3 regions of the Heyndrickxia sporothermodurans genome follow, and region 1 is predicted to be linked to each of the others. Evidence: riboswitches for the same ligand, from Rfam matches in the RefSeq annotation. Region 1 holds a riboswitch; each other region holds the start of a gene.

Region 1 (2,275 bases):
TGTTAAGTGATGGAAAGCATACGTACTCACAAAAGTATCGATCGGTTCCGGAATCTTTGGAAACTCTAGAAAGTCTCCATCCATAATCTTTACAAACGGTATTTTTTTTCGAGCAATTTTTCGCATGCCTTCAGAAGGCTCCATACCATACACATTTAATCCTTTATTTAATAACTTCGCCGTTAAATTTCCAGTTCCTACACCAAACTCAACAACGGTTCCGGAAGAATGTTCAGCAACTTTCGTTAATATTTCATCATAATGGATAAACACATCTTCATATTCCGGATCATTTCCGGAAACTGTATTGTCATAAGAAAGGGACCATTCATCAAAAAGCTCATTAAATTCTCTGCCCAAACTTAATCCCCTCATTTCCTATAAATTAACTATGAATTAACTTTAGCACGGAATAGGTGAAAGTGCAATTACTTGAATAAAAAATGGGCAATATCCATCATAGTGGTCGTTTTCACTTGAACGGGACTTTTGCTTTTTCAAAAAGATTTTTCAAAAGAAAGGATTTGCATTAAAATAGAAAGTGGAGATTGTTTAATAAATACAACTTGAACATTCACATTCTAATTAGAGGTGATATCATGACATTATTGTCTGAAATTCTAAGCTATAACGAGGACTTTGTTTCTCAAAAAAAATATGAAGATTTTTCAACGACGAAATTTCCTGATAAACGATTGGTCATTTTAACTTGCATGGATACAAGACTAGTTGAACTTTTACATAAAGCGACCAATACGAAAAACGGGGATGTAAAAATCGTAAAAAATGCTGGGGCGATCGTCTCTCACCCTTTTGGAAGTATTATGAAAAGTCTATTGATTGCTGTTTATGAACTCCAGGCTGACGAAATATTAGTTATTGGACATCATGATTGTGGAATGAGCGCAATCGAGAGTGCCTCCATGTTAGAAAAGATTAAACAAAGAGGCATTGACGAAAAAACACTGGAAACGATTAAGTATTCTGGGATTAATTTAGATGAATGGTTCCAAGGATTTGATCATGTAGAAGAAAGTGTAGAACATAGTGTTAAAATGATTAAACAACATCCTTTATTATCAAATGACATTCCCGTACACGGTCTAGTTATTGATCCGGAAACAGGAAAATTAGATCTTGTTGTTGATGGATATAAAAACTAACTCTTTCCCTGCCTTGTTCAGGGAACTTCTTTTTAACGTTGCTTATCTTTATAAGCAATTCCTTGCAAAATATATTCAAAATAATGTTTAATATTTGATTTCCGCTTTTTGATGATTTGAAACATATGCAAGAGCTCTAGTAATTGTGTACGACTGAGATGAGTGACCAAAACATTTATAATTGTTTCGGTGTTTACCTCGTGTAATTCCCCCTCTTTAGTTCTAATTTTTAGTCCTGATAATGGGGAAATATACATTTTTAGCAAACCTATTAATTGATTTAAACTAATTCGTACATTCGAGTAATCCGTATGTGTGTCAATGTTAATTGACGGTTTTTGCATTATAATCCCCCCATTCCTAGTGAAATTAATAAGAATAGAAATAAAAAAACTATTCCTAAATGAAGAAATAGTCAAATAAGACATTCAATAAGTATGACTATTCGGTGGCCCGGCGATCATCATTCCTTGGAACCTTAGACCCGTAGCTTTGCGTCCCTCACTTTCGCAAGGTTTGCCATTATCGTAAAATCAGTGTTTTAAAATTTTGCTAATATACATTTTATATCTGTCCTTATCTTTTATCAACAATTATTGCTATTTTTCGACATCTTTTCACGCATTTTTCAAAATTATTTTTCGAATATTTATAAAATTACAACCAGTAGTGGTATTATAGTCTTATATAAACAATAGGAGAGGGACTCGAATGAAAAAAACTGCACAAATTGTTTTAATTTCTATTTCAATCCTATTTTCCGTTGGCCAAGCTGTCATTAAACAAACCTTTCATTTTAGTGACATCATTGACGCTACCATTGCGACAGTTATTGCCTGGTTTGTTGGCTGGCAATATGATAAGCTTCAATACTTTGCAAAGAAAAAAAAAGAAAATGAAGATGGTTATAGAAAATTAATTGATTGGTTACCAAATCCGATTATCATTCATGACAATAAAATTATTATTTACGTAAATGAAGCGGCGATTTCAATGGTAAATGCTAGATCAAAACATCAAATCATCTCAAAATCAATAATCGACTTTATTAGTAAGGAATATACTGATAGGGTTAATGAAAGATTGCATCAAATAAAAAAAGAAAGACAACC
Region 2 (2,275 bases), on a different contig from region 1:
TTCAACTGCTTTCTCTGTTTCAGTTTGAATACCGGAAATAAGTTCTTCAATCTGCTTAGCTGATTCCCTTGACTGCTCTGCAAGTTTCCTTACTTCATCAGCTACTACTGCGAATCCTTTTCCTTGTTCTCCTGCCCTTGCAGCTTCAATGGCAGCATTTAAAGCTAATAAGTTAGTTTGGTCTGCGACGTCGGTTATTAACTGAACAATCTTACTGATTTCATCTGAGCGTGTTTTCAAAGCTAAAATGCTATCTTCCGAATTTTTCGTTGAACTACTGATATAGGCCATTTGCTCTTTAACTTTGTTGACTGATTCATTCCCTATTTGAGCTTGCTCTTCCGTTTTAACAGAAAGCTCACTGACATCTGTTGAATTACGTGCAACTGAATCAACACCAGTAGCTAATTCTTGTAAAGATTGGAGAACTTCATCTGTTGCCTCCGTCTGAGTATTAAAACGCGACGACATTTCGGTAATTTCACTTGTTATCTGTTCAATTGTTTTACCTGACTCTTCCACTGAGGAGTAAAGAGTATTCGCATGATCTGTAGTCTCACTAGATGCAGATTTCACCGAATTTAAGAGTTTTCCAACCGTTTCAACCATCACATTAAATTTAACTGCTAATTGACCAAACTCACCTTTCGTCTCTTTTAATTTAACTGAATAATCTCCATTTGATACCTTTTCAATCCCAACCATCATGCCCTGGATAGGTCTAAATGCTCTGTTCATAATAAAGTATTGAATCACTGATGCCACAATCAATAATCCTATTAAAATACTAATAATAATCAGCGTTTCATGATGTTTACCCTCAATATAAGATTTTGCTTCAAAATCTACTCCGTAATAAGCTACTACATCACCTTGCGCGTTCATAATTGGTTTTAACACCGTAATCCATGTTCCAAAAGAATCTTTATAGGGTTCAGAAGAGACTAATGACTTTGTCTCTTTCATTTTCTTAATGGCTTTGGCAATGATTTCAGGCTGTGTATACATATCTCCGATGTTAAGATTGGATTTCTTGAAATCCTCCATAAGAAAGGTTGGTCCTGAAACAACACTCGTATCTGTACCATTTTTCAACTCAGTCCCAAAAATGTACCCTTGGGCCACTGCAGGTTGATATTTTGCTAATTTATCAAAATGTTCGACAAGACTTTTCGAAATCTCACTATTCTCATCCTTACTTTCCATTAAGGATAAAATATCATCATTATTTAAATCTTTTGACCAAGCCTTTACCGTGTTGGTCGAATCGGTTGCTAACTTATCCATTAGAAAATTCATGTCTGAAAAATAACTAATGCTTGTAACAACAATAGCAACTACTAATGTACTTATGACGCTTACCATCGTAAATCGCGCTTTGTATGAAACATTTGCAAAACTAAAGAACTTCTTCAAAATAATCATTCCTTTCATTATTTTATTAAATCTCTCCAGATAATTACCAAATCACTAGGTCTATACTCTTTCATTACCAGCCATGCGCTTCCATCAAATATAGAGGTTTAATAAAGGTTTTACACAAGAAAAAAAGCTCACCAATTAAAGATTGGTGAGCTTCTAATAAAATGAAATTAAATGAAGCTATAGCTATACTTCTAAACTCATTTCAAATTTCCAATCCTTCTTGGTAACCCGGCGGTCCTAGCTTATAAGCCTTAGATCCGTAGCTTTGCGTCCTTATCTTTCAATAAGTTTGCCATTATCATAAGGTAATCCTTTATTAAATTGTATTAGCTAGAAATCTGTTTCTAATTTAGAGATAGGATGTATAAGTAGACCTAAATAACTATCAATCCAATAGGATATTATACTCAAGTAAAAGAGGATTACTTGGTTAATTTTACCCATACCAAGACATTATACAGGGTAAAATGTTATATGTGAATAATAAAATAGGGAATTACTTTAAAAATGTGAACTTTTTGTGCAAACCATTATTGAGTAACTAGTGATATATAAATAAGCGGAGATTCTCCGGTTATACTGCTGAATAAAGTTTGGTTTGGGGGATATAAGCGGAAATTTTCCGATTAAGCAAAGAAAAATTACCTATTTTCATGTTTTTTGAGTAAATAGCCGGAAAACTTCCGTCTATTTTAGCTAATTTCAGTGCTATTATGCTAATTAAGGGAACTTTCTCCGCTTATTTATCAGACTCGCTTTAGCATCTAGTGCGCTTGTGATTTTGTGAAAAAAAAGAGTCTGGGATATAACTAGCATCAAATAGTGAGAAAGGTGAATCCTTATATTACTT
Region 3 (2,275 bases), on a different contig from region 1:
TGTGAAAGCCGCTGTTGATGTAGGAATTAATTACTTCGATACAGCTGATCTTTATGACTTTGGTTTAAATGAAGAGATAGTTGGAAAATCACTAAAACCGGTACGTGATCAGGTCATTATCGCAACTAAGGTAGGTAATCGCTGGAATGATGATAAAACGAGTTGGCATTGGGATCCCTCAAAAGCTTATATTAAAGAAGCGGTAAAAAATAGTCTTCACCGTCTACAAACAGATTATATCGATTTATATCAATTGCACGGCGGGACAATTCAAGATCCGATTGATGAAACAATTGAAGCTTTTGAGGAACTAAAAAAAGAAGGATTAATTAGATATTATGGAATCTCTTCCATTCGCCCAAATGTCATCCGAGAATATGTGCAAAAATCGAATATTGTAAGCGTAATGATCCAGTATAGTTTGCTAGATCGTCGTCCAGAAGAGGACATACTCCCTCTTTTAAAAGAACATTCTGTTAGTGCGGTGACAAGAGGACCTGTTGCGAAAGGGATATTAAGCGAAAGAAGCATAGAAAAGATTTCGGAAAAAGGGTATTTGGATTATTCCTATCAGGAATTAGTTGAATTAATGCAAGAAATCAAGGATAAATTATTGCTGGGAAACCGCAAAATGACAGAACTTGCTCTGCAGTATAATTTAGCTAATGAATCAGTTGCTTCCGTAATTACCGGTGCCAGCAACGCGGAACAAATTAGGGAAAATGCCAAAGCAGTTGAGAAGAGTCCATTATCTAAAGAAGAACGCGATTTATTAATTAAGTTGACTAAACAAAATAAATACACAGACCACAGATGATTTGATCATTCACAAAAAGCTTTTTTTAAAAATAAACAGAATAATCCTAAAAAAACATTTCTACATCTATATATGACTTTCGACAAAATATATTACTTTTAAGTATTATTTTTAGAAGCCTTTGACGGTCAAGTTACATAAATAAGTTAGTAAATCGACTTTAATTTACATCAAAATACAAAATTCTTTGATTATCTACAAGATTTGATTCAATCTGCTGCAAATTAATGTATTTTCGACATCGACAAATTCCACGAGTATCCAACTATCTAATCCTTTATACTCAGGTTTGTAGGGAATAGACAATAAGTAATAGCAAAAATGAAGGTAATTTTCATCAGAAAAGGGCAAACCTATTGAAAAATAGGGACGCAAAGTCACAGATCTAAGGATTGGGATACTAGGCGAAACCCGGTGTCCCGACTATGGTGGCTGGACTACCTAAATACTATCATCGTATTTTAGGGGGATAAAAATGGAAAATCAAATGAAGGTAGATGAAAAGTCGTTAGATCAAGAATGGGTTAACTTAATTTTGGATGCAATAGATATGGGAATAAGTATTTCTGATATTAAAGAATACTTTTCAAAAAATAAACTGGAGGTTAAATTTTAAAAAATGGGTACATAGTTCATATGTTAGGCGTATTTTTTGTTCTAAATATGAAACAATTCCTTCGCTATATGTTATAATAATTCGGAGGAAGGTGAGAAGTGTATGATTGGTCAGCGTATTAAAAATTTTCGACTTCAAAAACAATTATCTTTATCAGAACTTGCGGAAAAGGCTGGAGTTGCGAAATCATATTTAAGCTCCATTGAGCGAAATATCCAATCCAATCCTTCTGTTCAATTTCTTGAAAAAATTGCCGCCGTTTTAGGAATTTCCGTGAACTCCTTATTACATGAGGAGATTGAAAAAACGGATGAAAACGAACTTGATTCAGACTGGGAACTTCTCGTTCGTGAAGCAATGAATTCTGGTGTATCGAAAGATGAGTTCCGTGAGTTTATAGAATTTAATAAATGGAAATTAAATAATAATAAATAAAAGCGTTCAGTTGGACGCTTTTATATTTTTACAATCCAATATAAATGAAGTGAAAATACAAACGAGTAAATCAAAACGGCCATATACGCCGTGTATTTTACTATGTTTTTTGCAGGTACTTTTTTTACATATAGAAAACTATATAATATGAAGGAAAACGACAGTTTCACTGCTAAAAACAAGATTGAATGTTGATTGTATATATAATCCATTAATGGGTTTGCCTCTTTTATCATACCTAACTTTAGACCAATAAACGTAATTACTGCATCAATGATATTTAGTGCTGCCAAACAATGAAAGGCAACAATCATAGAACCTCCCCATTCACATTTGTATTTTTCTTTTTTGGATATGAATAGTTGTGATTATTGCGATAATGACAAAATAAGTCCCATAAATTATGA

Evidence for each region. Region 1 has a riboswitch for cyclic di-GMP ahead of B5V89_RS14575 (hypothetical protein). Riboswitches for the same ligand answer to the same signal wherever they lie in the genome.
Region 2: linked by a shared signal. The riboswitch ahead of B5V89_RS00740 (methyl-accepting chemotaxis protein) and the one ahead of B5V89_RS14575 (hypothetical protein) in region 1 are both predicted to bind cyclic di-GMP.
Region 3: linked by a shared signal. The riboswitch ahead of B5V89_RS07680 (anti-repressor SinI family protein) and the one ahead of B5V89_RS14575 (hypothetical protein) in region 1 are both predicted to bind cyclic di-GMP.

Annotation. Positions count from the first base shown of each region.
Region 1 covers NZ_NAZB01000034.1:25,992-28,266, forward strand. Annotated here, with positions in the region: gene B5V89_RS14565 (class I SAM-dependent DNA methyltransferase) at 1-360, opposite strand, end outside; gene B5V89_RS14570 (beta-class carbonic anhydrase) at 600-1,163, shown strand; gene B5V89_RS14575 (hypothetical protein) at 1,196-1,507, opposite strand; cyclic di-GMP riboswitch class I at 1,608-1,694, opposite strand; gene B5V89_RS14580 (ATP-binding protein) at 1,875-2,275, shown strand, end outside.
Region 2 covers NZ_NAZB01000004.1:26,619-28,893, reverse strand. Annotated here, with positions in the region: gene B5V89_RS00740 (methyl-accepting chemotaxis protein) at 1-1,434, opposite strand, end outside; cyclic di-GMP riboswitch class I at 1,645-1,729, opposite strand.
Region 3 covers NZ_NAZB01000019.1:17,263-19,537, reverse strand. Annotated here, with positions in the region: gene B5V89_RS07685 (aldo/keto reductase) at 1-817, shown strand, start outside; cyclic di-GMP riboswitch class I at 1,154-1,262, shown strand; gene B5V89_RS07680 (anti-repressor SinI family protein) at 1,305-1,433, shown strand; gene B5V89_RS07675 (helix-turn-helix domain-containing protein) at 1,536-1,868, shown strand; gene B5V89_RS07670 (DUF5658 family protein) at 1,889-2,182, opposite strand; gene B5V89_RS07665 (TVP38/TMEM64 family protein) at 2,196-2,275, opposite strand, start outside.